Regions from separate parts of the Brevundimonas nasdae genome, predicted to be linked through region 2. Evidence: predicted binding sites of a transcription regulator. Region 2 holds the regulator's gene; the other holds the start of a gene.
What was found. Region 2 encodes HrcA, which represses chaperone genes, less so after heat shock. Its sites were predicted from a motif close to GTTAGCANTCNNNNNNNNNGANTGCTAAC; they were not measured.
Positions count from the first base shown of each region.

Region 1: groES (co-chaperone GroES) is a predicted target of HrcA. The motif match lies at 2,086-2,114, and genes of this name have one in related genera.

Region 1 covers NZ_CP080034.1:2,919,616-2,926,895, forward strand. Annotated here, with positions in the region: gene groL (chaperonin GroEL) at 26-1,672, opposite strand; gene groES (co-chaperone GroES) at 1,725-2,012, opposite strand; gene KWG56_RS14285 (hypothetical protein) at 2,360-2,821, shown strand; gene pgi (glucose-6-phosphate isomerase) at 2,880-4,487, opposite strand; gene KWG56_RS14295 (hypothetical protein) at 4,588-5,064, shown strand; gene KWG56_RS14300 (thioredoxin family protein) at 5,243-5,896, opposite strand; gene KWG56_RS14305 (protein-disulfide reductase DsbD family protein) at 5,927-7,280, opposite strand, start outside.
Region 2 covers NZ_CP080034.1:3,317,235-3,324,514, forward strand. Annotated here, with positions in the region: gene KWG56_RS16195 (S8 family peptidase) at 1-1,427, shown strand, start outside; gene grpE (nucleotide exchange factor GrpE) at 1,428-2,000, opposite strand; gene hrcA (heat-inducible transcriptional repressor HrcA) at 2,072-3,130, opposite strand; gene rph (ribonuclease PH) at 3,231-3,956, shown strand; gene KWG56_RS16215 (hypothetical protein) at 4,024-4,437, shown strand; gene pnp (polyribonucleotide nucleotidyltransferase) at 4,544-6,781, opposite strand; gene rpsO (30S ribosomal protein S15) at 7,035-7,280, opposite strand, start outside.

The DNA of each region.
Region 1 (7,280 bases), 400 kb from region 2:
CACTTCAGCAACGGTTGGCTTGGACTTAGAAGTCCATGCCGCCCATGCCGCCCATGCCGCCCATGTCGGGAGCAGCAGCGCCGCCGCCCTTCTTGGGTGCGTCAGCGACAGCAGCTTCCGTCGTGATCAGGATGCCGGCGACCGAAGCGGCGTCTTGCAGAGCTGTGCGGACGACCTTGGCGGGGTCGATGACGCCCATCTTGACCAGATCGCCGTATTCTTCGGTCTGGGCGTTGAAGCCGAACGAGGCTTCGTTGTTTTCCAGCACCTTGCCGACGACGATCGAACCTTCGACGCCTGCGTTTTCCGAGATCTGACGGATCGGAGCCTGCAGGGCGCGACGGATGATGGCGATGCCGGCGTTCTGGTCGGCGTTGTCGCCCTTGACGTCAGCCAGGATCTTCGACGCCTTCAGCAGCGCAATGCCGCCGCCGGGAACGATGCCTTCGTCAGCCGCGGCGCGCGTGGCGTTCAGGGCGTCGTCGACGCGATCCTTCTTTTCCTTCACTTCGACTTCGGTCGAACCGCCGACGCGCAGAACAGCGACGCCGCCGGCCAGCTTGGCCAGACGTTCCTGCAGCTTTTCCTTGTCGTAGTCGGACGTGGTGTCTTCGATCTGGCGCTTGATCTGGGCCACGCGGGCTTCGATCTCTTCCTTGCCGCCAACGCCTTCGACGATGGTGGTGTCTTCCTTGGTGATCGAGACCTTCTTGGCCTTGCCGAGCATGTCCAGCGTGACCGACTCAAGCTTGATGCCCAGGTCTTCCGAGATGACCTGGCCGCCCGTCAGGATGGCGATGTCTTCCAGCATGGCCTTGCGGCGGTCGCCGAAGCCCGGAGCCTTGACGGCGGCGACGCGCAGGCCGCCGCGCAGCTTGTTGACGACCAGGGTCGCCAGGGCTTCGCCTTCGATGTCCTCAGCGATGATCAGCAGAGGACGGCCCGACTGCACCACGGCTTCCAGGATCGGCAGCATGGCCTGCAGCGAGGTCAGCTTCTTCTCGAACAGCAGGATGAGCGGCTCTTCGAGAACAGCCTCCATCTTGTCTGCGTTGGTGATGAAGTAGGGCGACAGGTAGCCGCGGTCGAACTGCATGCCTTCGACGACGTCGACGGTGGTGTCGGCGGTCTTGGCTTCTTCGACGGTGATCACGCCCTCGTTGCCGACCTTGGCCATCGCCTGAGCGATCAGCTCGCCGATTTCCGAGTCGCCGTTGGCCGAGATGGTGCCGACCTGCGCGATTTCCGAGTTGTTGGAGACCGGCTTGGAGTTCGACTTGATCTCTTCCAGCACCAGGCCGACAGCCTTGTCGATGCCGCGCTTCAGGTCCATCGGGTTCATGCCGGCGGCGACGGCCTTCAGGCCCTCTTGCACGATGGCCTGAGCCAGGACGGTTGCGGTGGTGGTGCCGTCGCCCGCCTTGTCGTTCGTCTTCGAAGCGACTTCGCGGATCATCTGGGCGCCCATGTTCTCGAAGGCGTCTTCCAGCTCGATCTCTTTGGCGACCGAAACGCCGTCCTTGGTCGAGCGCGGGGCGCCGAAGGACTTCTGGATCACCACGTTGCGGCCCTTGGGACCCAGGGTCACCTTGACGGCGTTGGCCAGGACGTTGACGCCGCGCAGCATCTTGTCGCGCGCGTCGGTGTTGAACTGTACGATTTTAGCGGCCATGCGGGCTGCTCCTATCTAGGATTTTATTGAAGAAGGTCGTCGACGCGGGTGCTTAGGACAGCACGCCCAGAACGTCGGATTCCTTCATGATGATCAGGTCTTCACCGTCGATCTTCACTTCCGTGCCCGACCACTTGCCGAACAGGATGCGGTCGCCAGCCTTCAGTTCCAGAGCATTGACCTTGCCGCTGTCGTCGCGGGCGCCGGGGCCGACGGAGACGACTTCGCCTTCCTGCGGCTTTTCCTTGGCGGTGTCGGGGATGATGATCCCGCCCTTGGTCTTGGATTCTTCTTCAACGCGCTTGACCAGCACGCGGTCGCCGAGCGGACGAAACGCCATCGGACTTCTCCCTGATGAAACCCCCGAAATCGGGGCATTCTGAAACGGTGAGCGGCACCCTTGCGATCGCCGTTTTGGCAGCCGACCAGCGAGAGTGCTAACGCATCGGGCAAGTAGGGGGACTGGGTGACACCGTCAAGACAATGGCGGAAAACAAACCGCCGCACCCCGACGCCCAGGACGCGGATTTGATGCGCCCGCGATCCCCTGACGCCCCCTCAGGCGATGAACTGAAGATGAACGCACGCCTCAGCAGCACGTTCAGACGGCGCCCCTTAAAAGAGGATCAGACCATCGGTCATGAACAGCGTGTTCGACCGGTTCACCGTTTCAGAGGAGACAGCGCCGTGAAGACCATCAGCAAGATCGCCGCCACCGCCTTCGTTCCGCTCATGGCTGTCACCATCATGGCCGCCAGCCCGGCAGACGCCCAGAGCCGCTACCGCGACTATCGCGACAACGGCCATAACGGCCGCGACGACACAGGCCGCAACGCCCTGCTGGGCGCCGCCATCGGCGGCATCGCCGGGGCCATCTACGGCAATGGCGACGGCAGCTATGTCGCAGGCGGCGCCCTGGCCGGCGCGGCCCTGGGGGCCGTCGCCTCCAACCGCGGCTCCAACTGCGAATACTACCGCGGCGGCCAGTGCTACCGAAACCAGGGCCACTGGGAGCGTGAGCACGGCATCAACAGCCGCAACGGCGGCTACGACTACCGCTACGGCCCCGACCGCCGCGACTATCGCTACGACCGTCGGGACTATGGCCGCGACAACCGCCGCGACTACCGTTACGACCGCCGCTGGTAAGCGACGACAGGTCGAGAATGAAGAAAGGGCGCTCCGCAGGGAGCGCCCTTTTTCGTTGCTAGTTCATCAGACGGGTCATCAGGGCGGCGGTGGACGGGTCCAGATCGGCGGATGGGCCGCCTGCGTGGACGTCCTTCAGGATCGCCTTGGCCAGCACCTTGCCCAGTTCGACGCCCCACTGGTCGAAGCTGTTGATGTCCCAGATCACGCCCTCGACGAAGGTCTTGTGCTCATAAAGCGCGATCAACGCGCCCAGCGCCTGGGGCGTCAGCCGCGCCATGACGATGGCGGTCGAGGGGCGGTCGCCGGTGAAGGTGCGGTGGGTCGAAAGCCGGGTCGCCTCTTCTTCCGACAACCCTTGCGCCAGACCTTCGGCCTTGGCGGCCTCGGTCGACTTGCCCACCATCAAGGCCTGCCCCTGGGCCAGGGCGTTGGACCAGAGCGGCGATTCCGGCGTGTCCTCATAGGTGCGGGCCACGATTACGAACTCGGCGGGCACGACCTGCGGTCCCTGGTGGATCTGCTGGAAGAAGGCGTGCTGGCCGTTGGTGCCGGGTTCGCCGAACACGACGGGGCAGGTCTGGCGCGTGACGGGGGTTCCGTCGCGATGCACCCGCTTGCCGTTCGATTCCATCTCCAGCTGCTGCAGGAAGGACGGCAGGCGGCGCAGCGCATGGGCATAGGGCGCAACCGTCCGCGCCGGACGGTTCAGACCATCGACATTGAACACCTGGGCCAGGGCCAGCAGCACCGGCGCATTCTTCTCCAGCGGCGCCGAGGCGAAATGGTCGTCCATCGCCGCCGCGCCGTCCAGCAGGCCCTGGAACACATCCCAGCCCAGGGCGATGGCGCAGCTCAGGCTGACCGCCGACCACAGCGAATACCGCCCGCCGACCCAGTCCCGGAACGCAAATGTGCGGCCGCAGCCGAACTGGGCCGCCTTGTCCGGCGCCGCCGTCACGCCGATGAAATGCCTGGTCATTCCGTCCGCAGGCAGGGCCGCCGCCAGCCAGGCCTTGGCCGCCTCGGCATTGGCCAGGGTTTCTTGCGTGGTGAAGGTCTTGGACACCACCACCACCAGCGTCGTCTCGGGATCCAGCCCGGTCAGGGCCTCGGCCATGTCGCGCGGGTCGATATTGGCCACGAATCTCAGGTCGATGGCCGGGTCCAGCGGGCGCAGGGCGTCCCAGACCACGCGCGGCCCCAGATCCGATCCGCCGATGCCCACATGGACGATGGCCTCAAACCGCCTGCCCGTGGCCCCGGCCTCAGCGCCCGACCGCACAGCCTCGGCATAGGTTTTCATCTCGGCCCGCACGGCGTCCACTTCGGCCGACACCGGCTCGCCCAAGGCGTGGAAGTCCGCCCCGACCGGCGCGCGCAGGGCCGGATGCAGCACCGCGCGGCCTTCGGTCAGATTGACCGCCTCGCCCGCGAACAGGGCCGCGCGCCGTCCCTCGACATCGCTGGCGCGCGCCAGATCGAGGCAGGCGTCGAACGCCTGACGCGTCCAGCTCTGTTTCGACAGGTCCAGATAAAGACCCGCCGCCTCGACCGACATCCGCTCCAGACGGTCGGGATCGGCGGCGAACTGATCGACAATGCGCGTGCGCGCCGTCTCGGCTGCGGTGCGGTCGAAGGTCGTCCAGGCGTCGGCGCGCGTCATCAGGCAGTCCTCTGGGGAGCGAAGAAGGTAAACTCTCGTTTACGGCTCAGGGTTACACCCGTTCAACGTCCTAGCCGACGATGAAACAGGAAGTCAGCCCATGTCCTGCGGCCTTGCTCTCACAATCGCCCTGGCGATGTCCAATCCTGCTGTGGCGCTTGCCGCCGAACAGCCCCCCGCAGCGGTCGGCGCGCCGGTCTCGGTGGCGGGCGAGCCGCTGTTCGCCGACATCATCGCCCGCTCCGGCGCATTGAAGTCCGTCGTCGACGGCTGGTCCGCCTCCAAGGCCGCCGATGACGCCGCCTTCTTCACCAGCCAGGCCTTCACCGGCTTCAAGACCCAGGCCGACGCCTTGGCCGATCTGGATATGCAGGGCCACCTGATCCTGAAGGAGCGCGGCACCGACGGCGATCTGAAATGCATCCTGCGCGGCATCTCCGAGGACATCCCCAAGAAGATCGCCGCCGTCCAGGCCGCAGCCACCCCCGCCGAGCGCGCCGTGGCCCTGTCGGAGCTGTCCTATCTGCTGAACGACAACGTCGAAGTCATCACCGCCCCGCCCCAGCCGGAAGTCTGAGGCTCTAGGCGACATGTCTCCCTCCCCCTGCGGGGGAGGGCAGGCCGCGCAGCGGCCGGGTGGGGGCGGCGCCGCGATACGGCGCGGACCGAAGCCAGCTTCAAGTCGCCCGGCCGTCCCCACCCGGTCTCGCCTGCGGCTCGACCACCCTCCCCGCAGGGGGAGGGAGACGCCGATTTCACCCCGTCACCGTCTCCGGATATTTGATCGCGCAGCCATAGGGCTGGGCGAAGGCGGTGCGGACCGGGCGTTCGGCCTTCACATCCTCCAGCGCGGCGCGGACGAAGTTGTTCGCCCCCTCCAGGTCCTCGACCTTGCTGGTCGGGCGGTCGTCGATGCCGCCTTCGAAGACCAGGCGCCCCTGGGCGTCAATCACCCGCATGTCCGGCGTCGTCTTGGCGCCATACAGTTTGCCGACCTCGCCGGTCGGGTCCAGCAGCAGATGGGCATAGGCCGACTGGTGCTTGGCCTTGTAGGCGCGGGCGGCGTCGCCCTCGACAAAACCTTGGGTGCCCGGCGCCGACGAGACGATGGTCAGCCAGACCACCCCATCCGCCTGGGCCTCGCGCTGCAGGGCCTGCATCGCGCCGGTGTAATGTTTCTGGACATAGGGACAGCCCTCGTTGGTCCATTCCAGAACCACGGTCTTGCCCCGGAAGTCGGCCAGCGAACGCTGAACCCCGTCGGCGTCGACCAGGGTGAAGGCGGGGGCCAGCCCCTCTTGAGCCGCAGCGGGCGCGGATGCGTTTTCAGCGGCGGGCGCCGAGGCCTGCGGCTGGCAGGCGGCTAACAACGCCGCAGAGGCGGCGACAACAAACAGACGGCGTAGCATTCAGACACTCCCCCATGTTCAGGGTCGGCGTCAGCGCGCCGACTTCAGGGAGTCTAACACCACGCCTTCCGTCAGCAGCTGCGGCAATATGCGCGGCTCTCCGCCGCCCGCTGGATACATCAGATACAGCGGCACGCCCGAGCGTCCGCGCCGCTCCAGCTCATAGGTGATGGCGTCGTCGCGGCGGGTCCAGTCGCCCACCAGATAGACGGCGTTCGCCTGCTCCAAAGCCTCGGCCACGCGCGGCGAGGACAGGGCGGCGCGCTCATTGATCTTGCAGGTCACGCACCAGTCGGCGGTGAAGTTGACGAGGACCGGACGCCCCTGCGCCTGCGCCGCCTCGACCGCCTCGGCGGACCAAGGCTGGGCCGACAGGGCCCGGCCTTCGCTGGAGGCGCTGTCCACCACCGGCGAACCGCCCGCCAGAACCGCCAGACCCAGGGTCGCGATCAGGACGACGATGGCGGCCAGACCGGCGATCAGGCCTTTGCGGCCATGCGCCCGCTCGGTCTGGGTCAGGCCGAACAGCCACAGGCCCAGCGCCGCCGTCAGGCCCGCGATCAGCAACAGGCCCAGACCATCGGCTCCGGTCTGGCGCGAGAACACCCAGGCCAGCCACAGGGCCGCGCCATACATGGGGAAAGCCAGCAGGCCCTTGAGCCGGTCCATCCACGGCCCCGGACGCGGGAAGCGCCGCAGCAGGCCGGGCGAGAAGCTGATCGCCACATAGGGAAGGGCCAGACCCAGACCCAGCATCAAGAAGACCAGCAGGGCGGCGGGCCAGGGCATCAGCAGGGCCGCTCCCAGCGCCGCCGCCATGAAGGGCGCTGTACAGGGCGCCGCGACCACCACGGCCAGCACGCCCGTGAAGAAGGCTCCCGCTCCGCCCGACAACCGCGACAGACGCCCCGAACCCGCACCCTGCAGACCTGCGCCGATCTGGAAGACGCCGGACAGGTTCAGACCCACGGCCAGCATCAGCAGGGACAGACCCGCGATGACGGCGGGCGACTGCAGCTGGAAGCCCCAGCCGACGGCCTCACCGCCCGCACGCAAGGCCAGCAGCAGCCCCGCCAGGATCAGGAAGGTGACCAGCACGCCCAGACCGAACAGCAGGCCGTCGCGGCGCGCCTCTCTGGCCTGATGGGCGGTGGCGGCCAGGGACGCGGCCTTCATCGCCAGAATGGGGAAGACGCAGGGCATCAGGTTCAGGATCAGCCCGCCGATCAGGGCGAACAGGGCCGCCTGAACAATGGCTGCGGCGTCCAGGGCCGATGAAGCCTTGCCCCCGTCCGCCTCGCCGGACAGGGCGCCCTGCCCCGATGCGCCCGCCAGCGCAGGGCCGGGATTGGCGGTGATCTCCCAGGCGCCGATGTCGGTGGCC
Region 2 (7,280 bases):
CTGCGCCGGGCGATCAGATTTACACCGGGTGCGATGCGACCCAGTGCTACATCGCCAGCGGCACTTCCTTCTCTGCGCCTCATGTGGCGGGGGCGCTGGCCCTGCTGATGCAGGCCTTTCCCAATCTGACGGCGCGCCAGGCTCTGGCCATCCTGATGGACACCGCGCGGGAAGCCGGTGATCCCGGGCCGGACATCGTCTATGGCCGCGGCCTGCTGGACCTGGGACAGGCGTTCAGGCCCGTCGGCGCCAGTTCGGTGATGCTGGCGAACGGCGCCGCCATCACCACGAGGACAGAGCCCGGCAGCTTCATCGGCGGGGCGTTCGGCGACGCCTTCGGACGGCAGACGGCTTTGAACACCGTATTGTTCGACAGTTATCAACGCATGTTCGCCGTCAATCTGGGCTCGGCCTATCCGACGGCGCCGCGGCGCTCCTATCAGGCCGAACCGTTCGAGCCGTCACGCACGGCCTATCAGACCTTCGCCCTTCCCAACGGCGGGCGGCTGAACCTGATCGCGGCCCAGCCCCAGGCGACGCCTGAGCCGATCGCCCCCCGTCATGATCTGACCCGCCAGCCGTGGATGGGCGACGAACCGCGTCAGGAGGCGATGATCGGCTTTGAAATGGGCCGTCTGGGCTTTTCGGCCTGGCAGGGGCGTGGTGGGGCGTCTTCACCCTTCAGCGGCGGGGCAGGCGACGGGTTTGCCGCCCTGGCTCAGGCCGATCACGCCGTGCGTGGGGTGGTGAAACTGGGTGCCTTCGCTCTGTCGGCCGATACGGGTGGCGGGGATCGCCGGATGCCGCTGCGCCGGGTCGAGGAGGACGCCTCGACCTACAGCCGCGCCAGTCTGGCCTGGCGTCAGCAGAACGGCGGCCTGAGCCTCAGTCTGGGGTCGCTGGATGAGCGGTTGGGGCCGTTGGGCGCCTTCATGCCGTCCGGGTCGGACTTCGCCCTGCCGTCGCGGACCACCTTCTACGCCGTGGGCGGCGACTGGCGGCTGAACACCTGGGCTAGTCTGGTTGGAGAGGTTGGCATGGCACGGTCCGAGATTTCAGGTCGTTTCCTGAACATGGACCGCGCGGCGATCAGTTCGAACTGGCGGGTCGGTCTGCTGGGCGACTGCCGCCTGGTCTGCGACCGGATCAGCTTCACCCTGTCCCAGCCGTTGCGGATCGAGAGCGGCAGCTTCTCCGCCCTGCTGGCCGACGTGCCGCTGGACTATTTCGATCCGCTGACCTGGTCGCGCCGCAGCTTTTCGGCGGCCCCCAGCGGTCGCCAGATCGACTTCACCGTGGGCGCTCAGCGGGCGCTCTCGGACGGGTCTATGCTGACCATCACAGGCGTGGCCAGCCGCGAGCCGGAGCATGTGAAGTCTGCGCCGCCGGCCTTTGCGCTGATCGGCGGCTGGCGGCGCAGTTTCTGATCAGGCCTTGCTGTCGAAGGCGTGCCCATCGGCGGCGGGCGCGGCGTCATAGGGGTTTGCGGCCTTGGGGCCGGACCCCTTGGCGGCGACGACCACCATGGCCGGGCGGATCGTGCGGCCGAACAGTTCAAAGCCGGATTGCATGGTCTGCAGCACCGCGCCACCGGGGACGGTGTCGGACGTCTGTTCGATCATGGCTTCGTGCAGGTGCGGGTTGAAGGCGTCGCCCGGTTCGGGCTTCACCAGCTTCAGGCCGTTGGTGTCGAAGGCCTGAAGCAGCGACTTCTGCGTCAGCTCCAGACCCGTCACCAGACCGGCGGCGGCGCCTTCGGAATCCTTGGGCGCGGCCATCAGGGCGCGCTCCAGATTGTCGGCCACGCCCAGCAGATCCTTGGCGAAGCGCTGGATGGCGAAGGCGCGGGCGTCGTTCTGCTGCGTCTCGGCGCGGCGCTTCAGGTTCTCCATCTCGGCGGCGACGCGCAGGGCGCGGTCCTTCCACTCGTCGCGCTCGGCGATGACGGCGTCCAGCGGGGCCAGATCGTCGCCCCCATCCACGGACGGATGGGCGTCCAGGCCATGTTCGGCATTGGCCTCTGCCGTTTCGGCGTCCAGTTCGTTGAAGTCGTCGTTAAGGGGCTTGTCGCTCACTTGTCGTTCCCGTCCAGCATTCGGCCCAGCACCCGGGCGGTATAGTCCACCAACGGAATGACACGGGCGTAGTTCAATCGTGCAGGCCCTATCACGCCGATGGCGCCCAGGACCCGTTGTCGGCCGCTCATATAGGGCGCCGCGATCACAGCGGAACCCGAAAGTGAAAACAGTCGTGTTTCCGCGCCGATGAAGATGCGCACACCCTGGGCGGCGTCGACCCCGTCCAGCAGGCCGATCAGCTGTTCCTTCTGCTCCAGATCGTCGAACAGCACGCGCACGCGCTCCAGATCGGCCAGGCCCTCTGTGTCCTGCAGCAGATTGGCGCGGCCCCGCACGATCAGGGCGCGCTCGCGGTCCTGACCGCCGGACCAGGCGGCGAAACCGTCCTCGACCAGACGGGCGGCGGTCTGGTCCAGTTCGCGGCGTGCGATCTCCAGCTCCTGCGTCATTTCGCGCTTGGCGTCGGCGAAGGGCCGACCGCGCAGACGGGCGTTCAGGAAGTTTGAGGCCTCCACCAGGGTGGAGGGGGTGACCCCCGCCGACAGGGTCATGATCCGGTTCTCGACCGTACCATCATCGGCGACGATGACCGCCAGGGCCTGATCGCCGCCTAAGGCCACGAACTCGACGTGTTTAACCCCTGAATCGCGCACCGGGCTGGAGACGACGCCCGCCCCGCCCGCCAGACCGGACAGCAGGTTCGACGCCTCATCCAGAGCAGATTCAAAGTTCCGACCCCGTCCGGCCAGCCGCCCGTCGATCTCGCGACGTTCCTCCTTGGTCAGGTCGCCGACCTCCAAAAGGCCGTCCACGAACAGGCGCAGGCCTGCGTGGGTCGGTATCCGGCCCGCCGAGGTGTGGGGCGCCGCCAGCAGGCCCGCCAGAGTGAGGTCCTGCATGGTGTTGCGGATCGAGGCGGGCGACAGAGCGATACCGCCCAACGACAGGGTGCGCGACCCGACCGGCTCTCCCGTCTCCAGATAGCTCTCGACGATGCGGCGGAAGATGTCGCGGGCGCGCGCGTCCAGTCCCGCCAGTCCCGCAAGACCCAGATTCGGGGATGGGCCGCCATCGAACGGCGGGGTTTTGGGGGCATACAGGCTCACGGTTTCAGGATAAGCACCGCCGCCACAGCTTCCAAGGGATCATATCATGCGCCATTCGCAACGCACCGATGACCAACTGCGCACCGTGACCATCGAGACCGGCGTCAACCGCTACGCCGAGGGTTCCTGCCTGATCAGCTTTGGCCACACCAAGGTGCTGGTTACCGCCTCCATCGAGGAGAAGGTGCCGGGCTGGATGCGCAATACGGGCCAGGGCTGGGTGACGGCCGAATACGGCATGCTGCCGCGCGCCACCCATACGCGGGGCCGCCGCGAAGCCGCTGCGGGCAAGCAGTCGGGTCGCACCCAGGAAATCCAGCGCCTGATCGGCCGTTCGCTTCGCGCCGTGGTTGATCTGAAGGCGTTGGGCGAGCGTCAGGTGCTGATCGACTGCGACGTCATTCAGGCCGACGGCGGCACGCGCACCGCCTCCATCACCGGCGCCTGGGTCGCCATGAGCTCGGCGCTGAACTATCTGCGCGACGAGGGGGTGCTGAAGGTTGATCCGATCCTGGACCAGGTGGCGGCGGTGTCCTGCGGCGTCTGCGACGGGGTTCCGGTGCTGGATCTGGACTACGAAGAGGATTCGGAAGCCGAGGCGGATTCCAACTTCGTCCTGACCGGTTCGGGCCAGATCGTCGAGGTCCAGGCCACAGGCGAGAAGCGCGGCTTCTCGCGCGCCGAGTTCGACCGTCTGTTCTCCCTGGCCGAGATCGGCTGCACCGAACTGTTCGCCCTGCAGAAGGCGGCGCTGGAGGCTGTGCGTCGATAAGGGGTTTCGCGCGTTAGTCGGACGGGTCATCGTTCCGGTGATCCGTCCCGAAGACCCGGAGAGCCCGATGCGCCGATCCCTGTTCGCCTGCTCCGTCCTTGCGCTGGCCCTGGCGGTGTCCGCCTGTCAGCGAAGCGGGGAGCATCCCGATGCCGCCCCCGCACCGACCGAAGCGCCTGCTGGACCGGCGATGACGCCGATTCAGACCTCGCCGCCCGTCGCGTCTGAAGATCCTCAGACCAGCATTCCCGAAGGCCCGGACATGGCGCCGCGCCCCGTGCCGGTGACGGACGAACCGTGTCGTGACGCCATCGGCGAGACGGTCTCTGCGCGTCTGGTGCAACGCTGCATCCAGGTCAGCCCTGCAACCCATCCGCCTTGCAACGCCGCCAATCCCTGCGCTCTGATCCAGGGCGAGATCGACCGGTCCTGCGCCATGTATGGGCCGGGCGAGACCAAGCCGAAGGAATGCGCGGGCTGAGGCCTGCGCTCAAGCAGCCCGCGACTCCGTCGGGGGCTGCAGCGCCCAAGAAAAAGGCCCCGCTGTCGCCAGCGGGGCCTTCTCGTTTCAGGCGTTATGCCGTGGCTTAGTCGCGACGACGACGTCCGCGATCGCCACCGCGATCACCGCCGCCTTCACGCTTGGGACGACCGCCGGTGTCTTCCGACAGCGGGGCCTCGCCGCGCTCGGCGCGTTCAGCATTGATCTTGTCGGTGATGTCTTCACCGGTTTCCTGATCAACGACCTTCATCGACAGCTTGGTCTTGCCGCGGTCGTCGAAGCCCAGGAACTTGACCTTGACCTCTTGACCTTCCGACAGGACGTCAGCCGGGTTGGCGACGCGTTCCAGGGCGATCTGGGACACGTGGACCAGACCGTCCTTGGCGCCGAAGAAGTTCACGAAGGCGCCGAAATCAACGACCTTCACGACCTTGCCGGAATAGATGGTTCCGACTTCCGGCTCCGAGGCGATGGACTGGATCCAGGCCTTGGCGGCGTCGATCTTCTCCTGGTCGTTGGCGGCGACCTTGATGGTGCCGTCATCGCCGATGTCGATCTTGGCGCCGGTCTTCTCGACGATCTCGCGGATCACCTTGCCGCCCGAACCGATCACTTCACGGATCTTGTCGACCGCGATCTTGATGGTTTCGATCTTGGGTGCGTGCTCGCCCAGTTCGGTGCGCGGCGCGTCCATGGCCTTGGACATTTCGTCCAGGATGTGCAGGCGACCAGCCGAAGCCTGCGTCAGAGCCTGTTCCATGATCTCCTTGGTGATGCCGGCGACCTTGATGTCCATCTGCAGGCTGGTGATGCCTTGCGACGTGCCGGCGACCTTGAAGTCCATGTCGCCCAGGTGGTCTTCGTCGCCCAGGATGTCCGACAGGATGGCGAACTCGCCCGACGGTTCCAGGATCAGGCCCATGGCGATGCCTGAGACCGGACGGATCAGCGGAACGCCCGCGTCCATCAGGGCCAGCGACGAACCGCAGACCGTGGCCATCGAGGACGAGCCGTTGGACTCGGTGATCTCGGAGACCAGACGGATGGTGTAGGGGAAGTCTTCCTTCGACGGCAGCATCGGACGGATCGCGCGCCAGGCCAGCTTGCCGTGGCCGATTTCGCGACGGCCGGGCGAACCCATGCGGCCTGCTTCACCCACCGAATAGGGGGGGAAGTTGTAGTGCAGCAGGAAGGATTCCTTGTAGGTGCCCTGCAGGCTGTCGATGTACTGCTCGTCTTCGCCGGTGCCCAGGGTGGCGACGACCAGAGCCTGGGTTTCGCCGCGCGTGAACAGGGCCGAACCGTGGGTGCGCGGCAGGACGCCGACTTCCGACACGATGGCGCGGACCTTGTCCAGGGCGCGGCCGTCGACGCGGTGTGCGTTCTCGATGATGTCGCGACGCAGGACGTCGGCTTCACATTCCTTGAAGGCGGCCGAGAATTTGGACGAATCGACGCCCTCGGGGTTCTCGTCGGTCTTCACCAGGGCGGCGGCGGCGGTCTTCTTGGCCGCATCGACGCCCGAGCGACGGTCGTACTTGCCCGGGTGGGCGTAGGCGGCCTTGATATCTTCGCCGACCAGCGCCTTGATCGAGGCGACGACGTCGGAGTGGTCTTCGGCCTGGAAGTCGAAGGGCTCCTTGGCGGCGTGTTCTGCCAGGTCGATGATGGCGTCGATCACCGGCTGCATGCCCGCGTGCGCGAACATCAGGGCTTCGAGCATCTTCTCTTCCGACAGCTCCTTGGCTTCGGATTCGACCATCATCAGGGCGTCCTGCGTGCCGGCGACCACCAGGTCCAGGTCCGAGGTCGGGATCTGGTCGATGGTCGGGTTCAGGACCAGCTCACCGTCGATCAGGCCGACGCGCGCCGCGCCGATCGGGCCCATGAAGGGCACGCCCGAGATGGTCAGGGCGGCCGAAGCGGCGACCATGCCCAGGACGTCCGGGTCGTTCTCCATGTCGTGCTGCAGCACGGTCACGACGACCTGGGTCTCGTTCTTGAAGCCCTTGACGAACAGCGGGCGGATCGGACGGTCGATCAGGCGGGAAACCAGGGTTTCCTTCTCCGAAGGACGGCCTTCACGCTTGAAGTAGCCGCCGGGGATCTTGCCGGCTGCGAAGGTCTTTTCCTGGTAGTTGACGGTCAGGGGGAAGAAATCCAGGCCCGGCTTGGGGGCGCGGCCATAGACGACGGTGGCCAGAACCACGGTCTCGCCGTAGGTCGCCAGCACGGCGCCGTCAGCCTGGCGGGCGATGCGGCCCGTTTCCAGGGTCAGCGGGCGTCCGGCCCACTCGATCGTCTTGCGTTTGATATCGAACATATTTCGTCTTTCGTATCCCGGCGGGCGTATTCCCGGCGGGGTCCCATCATTGGGTGGAGCGCGGGGCGTTCAGTCCCGAGGTCCGTGGATCGCCGCGCCATCGCGGAAGACCCGGTGAGGGCCGACCTGGCCCTCGCGTCTGCGCCGTTTCAGTCCCGCGGTGCACGGGTCGACAAATCAACAGCTAGGAACACAACGAGGCGCGGACGTGACCGCCCGCGCCTCGAAATGATCTCTATCGCGGTCCCGCGCCTTAGCGGCGCAGGCCCAGCTTGGCGATGAGCGCCTGGTAGCGGCCGGCGTCGACCTTGTTCAGGTGGTCGAGCAGGCGGCGACGTTGCGACACCATCTTCAGAAGGCCACGACGCGAGTGGTTGTCCTTCTTGTGGGTCTTGAAGTGTTCGGTCAGGTTGGCGATGCGTTCCGACAGGATCGCGACCTGAACCTCGGCCGAGCCGGTGTCGCCAGCGGTGCGGGCGTTATCGGCGATGATCTCGTG